Regions from separate parts of the Pseudarthrobacter sp. rb genome, predicted to be linked through region 2. Evidence: riboswitches for the same ligand, from Rfam matches in the RefSeq annotation. Region 2 holds a riboswitch; the other holds the start of a gene.
What was found. Region 2 has a riboswitch for cyclic di-AMP ahead of ACWRN3_RS13990 (M23 family metallopeptidase). Riboswitches for the same ligand answer to the same signal wherever they lie in the genome.
Positions count from the first base shown of each region.

Region 1: it holds a riboswitch for cyclic di-AMP, as region 2 does, so the genes downstream of both, ACWRN3_RS15070 (aggregation-promoting factor C-terminal-like domain-containing protein) here and ACWRN3_RS13990 (M23 family metallopeptidase) in region 2, are expected to answer to the same signal.

Region 1 covers NZ_JBWJAR010000011.1:51,973-56,441, forward strand. The annotation lists gene ACWRN3_RS15050 (nucleoside deaminase) at 1-94, opposite strand, end outside; gene ACWRN3_RS15055 (phosphatase PAP2 family protein) at 150-974, shown strand; gene upp (uracil phosphoribosyltransferase) at 987-1,622, shown strand; gene ACWRN3_RS15065 (glyoxalase superfamily protein) at 1,667-2,086, shown strand; gene ACWRN3_RS15070 (aggregation-promoting factor C-terminal-like domain-containing protein) at 2,309-3,004, opposite strand; cyclic di-AMP (ydaO/yuaA leader) riboswitch at 3,010-3,170, opposite strand; gene ACWRN3_RS15075 (ArnT family glycosyltransferase) at 3,400-4,469, opposite strand, start outside.
Region 2 covers NZ_JBWJAR010000009.1:145,471-149,939, reverse strand. The annotation lists gene serC (phosphoserine transaminase) at 1-445, opposite strand, end outside; gene ACWRN3_RS13995 (iron-dependent transcriptional repressor DtxR) at 739-1,440, shown strand; cyclic di-AMP (ydaO/yuaA leader) riboswitch at 1,579-1,790, shown strand; gene ACWRN3_RS13990 (M23 family metallopeptidase) at 1,795-2,622, shown strand; cyclic di-AMP (ydaO/yuaA leader) riboswitch at 2,751-2,930, shown strand; gene ACWRN3_RS13985 (C40 family peptidase) at 3,001-3,681, shown strand; gene ACWRN3_RS13980 (NlpC/P60 family protein) at 3,845-4,469, shown strand, end outside.

The DNA of each region.
Region 1 (4,469 bases), on a different contig from region 2:
CGCCGATGGGAACATCCTCCGTGGCGAGTGCCCTGCGTGCTTCCGCCAGGGCAAGGCCCATCCAGGCATCATATTTCTTTTCGGGCAACGGCATGGCTCAATGATAGTTTCGGGGATACTCAGGTTACTTACGGATGCCGGGAGGCACCATGGACACTCTTCGGGATCGGCTAGGTCTCTGGTTCAAACCTTACGCGGCGCTCGTCCTCACCATCCTTGTGGGCGGCGTCATCATCGTGTCCCTGGCATTGCTGGGCGCCGAGGTGTACGACAACGTGGTGGATTCTGCCGGCCTGGCCAACCTGGACAAGCCGGCCCTGGCCCTGGCCGAGAGCCTGCGCAGCCCCGGACTTGATGCGTTCGTTACCGGCTTCACCAACATCGGCGGCGGCATCGGCATGCCCATCCTTGCCAGCATCCTCACCGCCTGGCTGACGTTCCTCAGCCGGAACTGGCGACCGCTCGTCCTGATCGGCGGTGCGGCGGGGGTCTCCATCATGGCCACCACCTTTGGCAAGAAACTGGTGGGCCGCACCCGCCCGGACCATGCGGACGCGGTGCCCCCTTACGAGGATTCACCGTCCTTCCCAAGCGGCCACACCCTAAATACCACCGTGGTGATCAGCCTGGTGGCCTACCTCATCTGCCTCCAGTTCAACACCATGCTGGTACGGGTCACCGCCATCACGGCCGGCGCGCTCTTCATCATCGCCATGGGGCTGAGCCGCGTCTTCCTTGGCCACCACTGGCTGACGGACGTCATGGCCGGGTGGCTGCTGGGCCTCACCTGGGTGGGCGTGGTGATCCTGGCGCACAGGCTGTTCCACCTGGTCCGCAGGCGGGAGCACGCCGGTGCGGCTCCGTCGTTCGACCGTCCGATCGTCCGGGATGTGGTGGCCGAGGAAGTGCACCACCACGGCGACGGCGGCAAGGAGCATGCCCGCGGCAGCCACAACAAGGACACCGCCGGATGATAGTTTTGGGGGATGCGTACTCTCGTTGTTGACCACCCCCTGGTCGCCCACAAGCTCACCGTCCTGCGGGACAAGAACACGCCGTCGCCGGTCTTCCGCCAGCTGACGGAAGAGCTGGTGACCTTGCTGGCCTACGAAGCCACGCGGGAGGTCCGCACGGAGCCCGTCACCATCGAGACGCCTGTCAGCACCACCATCGGCACGGCGTTCACCAAGCCCACCCCGCTGGTGGTCCCCATCCTGCGCGCGGGGCTGGGCATGCTGGAGGGCATGACCAAGCTGGTTCCCACCGCCGAGGTGGGCTTCCTGGGCATGGCCCGGGACGAGGAGACGCTGGACATCATCACCTACGCGGAGCGCCTGCCGGAGGACCTGACCGGCCGCCAGGTGTTCGTCCTGGATCCCATGCTGGCCACCGGCGGCACGTTGCGCGAGGCCATCAAGTTCCTGTTCAAGCGGGGCGCGTCGGACGTCACCTGCATCTGCCTGCTGGCCGCTCCCGAAGGCCTGGCCAAGCTGGAGGAGGAACTGGGCGACGCAAACGTGCACATCGTCCTGGCCTCCATCGACGAGAAACTCAACGAGAAGTCCTACATTGTTCCCGGCCTGGGCGATGCAGGCGACCGCCTGTACGGCATCGCAGGGTAGTTTTCACCCTTTTTTGAAGCCGTCCCCGCCGCTAGCCTGTGCGGATGGACTGGAAACTCGAACTTGTCTATGTCCCCGTGTCCGACGTTGACCGGGCCAAGGATTTCTACGTCAACAAGGTGGGCTTCAACGCCGACTACGACGAGCGGCCTTCGGACGACATCCGCTTTTTGCAGTTGACCCCGCCCGGGTCGGCCTGCTCCATCTGCATGGGCGAGGGGCTCCTGGACGCCCCACCCGGCACGGGAACCACGCTACAGATGGTGGTGGACGACATCCAGGCAGCGCACGACCACCTGAGGAACAACGGTGTGGACGTCAGTGACATCGAGGTGCTGCCGTGGGGCCACTTTGTCTACTTCGCCGATCCGGACGGAAACAAGTGGTCCGTCCAATACATCCCGTGGCGGAACGCTGGGACGGACGCAACCCCAAGCACCGCAACCCCAAGCACCGCACCATGAGGCACTGCAGCTGAAGCACCCTGAGGTTAAGGCACTCTTGGTTAGAGCACCACGGCCCGCATCCCTATGGATGCGGGCCGTAAATGACGCTGCAATTCCCTGCTGTGGCCCTGCCCAAGGCGTACGACGGCGGGGAGCCGGCACGCGCCGTCGGCCGCGGTCAATGCAGGGAAGGCTCCGCGGAAGGTGGTCCTTCGGCGCGAAGCCGCAGGGGAGCGGTGGCTAGTACCAGTTGTGCGCCAGGTGGAAGTTGAGCGCACCGCACGGGGAGGCATAGCTGAGCTTGATGTAGTTCAGGCCCCAGTTGATCTGCGTGCGGTAATTGGTGAGGTAGTCGGCGCCGGAGCTGGCCATCTTCTCAGCAGGGAGGGACTGGACGATTCCGTACGCACCGCTGCTGGGATTGGTGGCCGTAGTGGTCCAGTCCGATTCCTTGGTCCACAGCGTTTGGAGGCACTGCATCTGGTCCGGACCCCATCCGTACGTGGCCAACTGGCTGGCGGCGTAGGCCTGGGCGCCGGCGGGGTCGTTGATTGCGACGGCGGGTGCCGGCTCCGGAGCCGGGGCGGGCTCGGGTGCAGGTGCAGGTGCAGGCGCCGGCGCGACCGGCGCGGGAGCGGGCTCCGCCGCCTGTGGTGCCACTGCGATTGCAGCGGGAGCGGGGCTCGCCGCCGGGTTGGAACGGATCTCACTCTTCTCGATGCTCATCTGGGCATCGGACGCTGCCTGGGTTGCCTGGGTTGATGACACCGGGGCCATGCTGCTGGTGGCCTGGCCGGCTGCGCCGACCCCAACCAGCACCGCGCAGGATGCTGCGAGGATTCCGGCCCGGCGGCCCAGGGTGGTTTTCTTTGCCTGCTGCGTGGCCTTATGTTTAGCCTTGGCATGCAGGCGTGCTTCTGCCGTGTTTTTGAACATGATTGATCGCCTCTCACACCTGCGGAGTTAGCTGTCGGGTTCGGATGAGGGCATCCGGCCGTACGGAAAATCACGTACTGGCTTAACCCCAAGGGCGTTCATTGCCCGGGACGGTGGGTCCCCCGCCTCTGCCGTTGCTCAATCGGAAATCCGGGGAAGCGGCAGAGCTTGGCGTCAACCCGGGATATGCGGCCCGAACGGGGACCGCACCCAATCGACGGTACAGGAAGATCAAGTGAAAGTCACATTTAGGTAACGGAAGTCACGGGCGGCAGCGCGTCGGGTTGCCCGGCTGCGACGGGGAGTATCCGGGTGGGGACCTGCCCGGCCGGGCATCATGCAGCCCCGGCACTCGCGTGCCAAGCCATCATGCAGCCCGGGACGGGGCGTCCTCGTCAGTGGCCGGTCAGTTCGTAAACCGTAGTGCCGCCAATGCTCTGCGACGTGAAATTGGCTGCCACCCACTCCGCGATCCGGCTGGCAGCGTCGGAACCGCTGTTGGAGCGCATGGCTCCGCCGCCGATGAAGTAATGGATCTCTCCCAGGTCTACCAGGTCCTGGAACTGCGCCAACGTGGGGGAGGGGTCGGTACCGTTGAAGCCGCCCACCGCCATGACCGGCAGCTCCGTTGCCAGTTGGTAACCTGCGGCGTTGTTGGAGCCCACCACGGCCGCGGCCCAGGTGTAACTCGAGGCGCTGCTCTTGAGCGCGGCGACCAGATCAGCCGACGGCGTGGGCGCACGCAGGAGGCCGCCCGCGCCACCCCCGCGGCCGCCGGCGAAGCCCGTGCCGCCCTGGGCATTCGGCTGCCGGAAGCCCTGCCCCGTATTGCCCTGTGCCGTACTGCCCGGGTTTGTGTTGCCCCGCCCCGCAATACCTGTAGGGCCGGTGCTGTTCGCGCCGGAGCCGTTCCGGCTGTTCCGGACGCCGGCGGGGGCACCGCCTGGCCCTGCGCCGAATCCGGAAATGGGGCCGGCACTGACAATTGCCCCACTGTGCGCTGTGGACGCGGTGGAGATGGAGAAGGCCAGCGGCCCGGCGAGCGTTGCAGCGATGGCCAGCGCCGCCGTCGTCCGCTGCACCGAACGCATGCCCAGGAACTGGCTGAAGCCCGCGCCTGCTGCCCCGGCCAGCCCGCCTGCAAGGACCACCCACCGCAGCCACGGACCGTAGGCCGAGGTGGTGCCCAGCAGGAAGAACGCCGTCAGGGCTGCCGCGGCCACTGCAGCCGCGAGCCCGATTGCGGCGGCCGCCTGCTGCCTGCGCTGCCACAGCAGACCTGCACCCAGGCCGGTCAGCCCGGCGATGCCCGGCGCCAGCGCCACCGCGTAGTAGGGGTGGATGATGCCTGCCATGAAGCTGAACACCAGGCCGGTCACCAGCACCCAGGAGCCCCAGACCAGCACGGACGCCCGCACCGGATCCGTCCGCGATGCACGCCGGCCGACCCACAGCAGGCCGGCCG
Region 2 (4,469 bases):
TCTGCGGCCAGGCATAGACGTCCACGCCGGCCTCGGCCTGCGCTGCCGGACGGGTGCCGGGCTCGGACTTGATGATCGAGGAGGCCTCCAGGAAGGGCGCCTTGTTGGTGGCTGCGGCGAACTTTGACCCGAACTCACCAAAGGAGAGGTGCTGGGCCTTCTTCTCCACCAGGCCAAAGCTTGCGATGTCCCAGAAGGCCGTGGAGCCGCCAACGCCGAGGACCACCTCATACCCCTCAGGGGCACGGAAGAACCGGCTCAGCCCGTCGCGGACCGATCCGACCAGGTTCTTGACCGGCGCCTGGCGGTGCGAGGTGCCGAGGATGGTCTTGGACGCTGCTGCCAGGGCATCGATCTGTTCCTGGCGGACCTTTGACGGGCCGGCGCCGAACCGCCCGTCCTTGGGCAGGAGGTCGGCGGGGATCGTGATGCTGGTGTCGCTCACAGGTGCTCCAATTCGGCGGGGACGAAAACTTTGGTCCGGACGGGCGGGTAAGGGTGGCCGCAGCGCGCGATGGCTGCGCGGCAGGCCTGTTCCATTCTGCCTGAAGGGCAGTGGGTGCGGGAGCCGGAGGGGGCAAAGTCCAGACAATGAGACGGTCCCGTTCGTGGGTGGCTGCCCAGGGGCCAGCTATTCGGACAAAGTCAAAATAGGCTAAGCTAGCCCCCGGACTACCTCGCGGGAACAGGCGGTACGGTGGGACAACGCAAGGTACTGCGCTCGAGGAGCTGAGCTGGATGACGGATCTGATCGACACTACGGAGATGTACCTCAGGACCATCCTGGAGCTTGAGGAAGAAAACATCGTTGCCCTTCGGGCCCGTATCGCCGAGCGTCTGCGCCACTCCGGCCCCACGGTGTCCCAGACCATCGGCAGGATGGAACGCGACGGACTCGTCGTCGTCTCCGGCGACAGGCATCTTGAACTCACGGACACGGGCCGCAAGCGGGCCACCGAAGTCATGCGCAAGCACCGGCTGGCCGAACGCCTGCTGGCTGACGTTATCGGTCTGGACTGGGCCTACGTGCACGACGAAGCCTGCCGCTGGGAACACGTCATGAGCGAGCGCGTTGAGCGGCGCATCTACGAGATGCTGGACCACCCCACCGAATCGCCCTACGGCAACCCGATCCCCGGCCTCGCTGCCCTGGGCGGACAACCGGCCACCGGCTTCCCCGACGGAGCCATCAGCCTGGTAGAGGCCATGAAGGGCTACGGTCCCGCCTCTGCAGTGACCATCAGCCGGCTGGCTGAGCCAATCCAGGTGGAGCCGGAACTGCTGGCGCAACTGGACGAAGGCGGGATCCGGCCCGGCGCTGCCGTTGCGCTGGAACGCGTGGGAGATTACATCTCCGTGCGGGTGTCCGGAATCGAAGGTGCGCTGGAGTTGCCGCCTGAGGTAGCCGCGCATGTTTTTGTCGCTGTTAAGCAGCCCTGAGCCGCGTCCCAATACCCCAGCGCAGAGCTTCCACGCAAAGATAACGGAATTGTTACCTAGGGTCTTAAGGCCCTATAGTGGAAGCAATCGTTGATACTTAAGCGTTACCCGATCCGGAGCCGAGCTCTGCCAGCGGATCGGGTGCACGAGTCGTTACTGGCAGAGGCGGGGGAACCACAATTGGCAGCGGGGGACTGCCTTGGGGTGAAGTCCGTCAGCAGCAAGCCTCTCCAGCGAAGGATTCTTCCGGGAATACCCCTGTGCAGAAGCTTGCCCATGACGGGCCGGGTCTTTGATCTCTCTGACCCGCATCCGACAGCTAACTCCGCAGGCTTTTCCAGAGAGGAACCCTTCTTGACCACGCAGACCTCCCGGGGCCGCCGCCGCGCCGCAGGCCCCCCTTCGGCACCCCGGGTTGTCGAAGATGCCGCAGCGGAGCGTCCCCGCGATCTGCATCGCGATGCGCGCCGCCGCCGGGGTCCGTTCCGGCAGGTGACGGAGTTCGCCGCCGCCAGTGGCATTGGCCAGAAAGCTGGAATCGCCCTGGCCGCCACCGGCCTGGTTCTGACGGTCACAGTGCCCGCCACCAGCCCCGTCATGGCCACGGACGCCGCCGGCAACGCGCCATTGGCAGCCTCCGCCGTCAGCCCGCAGCCCCAGATTTCCGCTGATGTTGGCGCCCAAATCGACTTCAGCCGTTCGGCAGTGGTGACCCAGGCCGACCCCGACGGGAAGCTGAAGCAGCTCCTGAGCGCCCAGTCCGCCGGCTCCGTCACGCGGGCCGCCTCGGCCGGCACCCTGGCCGCACCGCTGGCATCCCTCACCACCGCCTCGCCCTTTGGTTACCGCGTGAGCCCCATCACCGGCGGCTCCGGAGACTTCCACCGCGGCCAGGACTTCGTGGCACAGTGCGGAACGTCCGTCCTGGCGGCCGCGACCGGCACCGTGACCTTCGCGGGCTGGCACCAGTATGGCGGTGGAAACCGGGTGGTCATCGACCACGGCAACGGGCTGGAGACCACCTACAACCACCTGTCGTCGTTCAACGTCAAGGTGGGCCAGACCGTCTCCCGTGGCGAGGTTGTGGCACTCAGCGGCACCACGGGCGCATCCACCGGCTGCCACCTGCACTTTGAGGTCCAGGTCAACGGCGAAGTGGTCGATCCCATGGGCTGGCTGTAGCCGAATGATTGTCCACTCTCAGATCGCAGGGACCTGCCGTGACCTGAATGTGACATTGAAACAAAACTGCTGTACCGTCTAACTCGCGTCAACTTTTCCGAAGTTGACGCTCTTGAGTGGATTGCCTAACTCTGCCACCGCTCAAGGTCCGTTCGCATTTCATCGTCTGGCAGGGGCGGGGGAACCAATTTTGGCCTTCATTTCCTGAAGGCCTTGGGGTTAAGTCATGAGCTTCCCAGGAAGCAGAGTGGCCGGGTGACTCCCATCCGAATCCGACAGCTCACCTCGCAGGCATTGGGAGAGGCTACCTTCGTGTCTTCACGCCATAATTCTGCGCGCCACCGTGCGCAAACGGTTCGCATTAACCCCCTGGACGCCGTGTCCAAGGCCGTCAGTGCAAATGCCGGGACCGTAGGCCGCCAGGCTGCCGTTGTGGCAGCCGCGTCGGGCCTCATCCTGAGCATGGGCCTGCCCGCCACCGCAGCTGACACCACCGCTGGTGTCTCCGCATCCACCGAGTCCGGTTCGGCCCAGACGGCCCTCGCCGTCACTGCCGCCCCCACGGCTACGGTTTCCTTCGAACGTCCCGTCGTCAAGACCACCGCCGCTCCAAAGGTGGAAGCGGTGCGTCCGCAGTCCACCGCGCCGGCCGAGCGCGACGCCGCTGCCACCGCAGGCCAGGACGCTGCCCCTGCCGCCAAGGCTGCCGAGACTGTCTCCGCCGCAACCTCCGGCATTGCAGCAATCGCCTACACCGGCATCGGCCACTCCTACGTGTGGGGCGGCACCAGCCCCGTCACCGGCTGGGACTGCTCCGGGTTCGTCCAGTGGGTCTACGCCCAGGCCGGGATCAGCATCCCCCGCACCAACGCGTGGAACATCATGACCCCCACCTCCACCCCGCAGCCGGGCGACGTTGTGGTCCAGAACGGCGGCGCGCACGTGGGCATCTACGTCGGCAACGGCATGATGGTCAGCGCACTCAACCCTTCCCAGGGCACGCTGCTCCACTCGCCTGCAGCCACCGGTACCTCGTCGTACTACCACCTCAACAAGTAGTTCTTGGGCTTCATGCTCCAAGGGCTATTTCTTTGCCCAAAGCTTTTTCGCTAGAAACCACATCCCCGTTCGGAATGCGCCGGCTTGCCCCCAAGATGCCGGCGCGTCCAGTTCCCTTTGCCTGCCTACCCGCGGTTCGAAGGAAAAACGAAAGAGAGAACTGATGACGACTCGTGCTACCGCACGGCACCGCGCCGAGGTCACCAAAACCAACTCGATCGCTGTCATTGCCAAAGCTGTCAGCGACAATGCCGGTGGCATGGGCCGCCAGGCTGCTGTCATCGCTGCTGCTTCCGGTCTGGTCCTGACCAGTGGCATCGCGGCCAACGCTGCCGACACCAACGTCAAGCGCGATTCCGCTCCTGCATCCCAGCTGGAAGTTGAATCCGTCGTCGACGCCCCGATTTCCGCGGCTTCCACTATTTCCATCAGCTACGAGAAGCCCGCCGTTACCACCACGCCGGCTCCCGTCGTTGAGCCGGAGCCCGAGGTTCAGGTGCAGGAAGCTGCTCCTGCCGCCCAGCCGGCTGCTGCTCCCAAGGTCACCGCCAAGGTTGCAACCGCTGCCGCTCCGGCCGCACCGGCAGGCCAGGCTTCGGCCAGCGGCAAGGGTGCTGCCATCCTGTCCGCCGCTTACGCCCAGCTCGGCGTGCACCAAGACTGCACCATGCTGGTGACCAACGCACTGGCCGCCGTCGGCATCCACTTCCACGACTGGCCGGCTGGCTACCTGTCACTGGGTGACACTGTGCCCATGTCCCAGGCCCAGGCCGGTGACCTGCTGTACT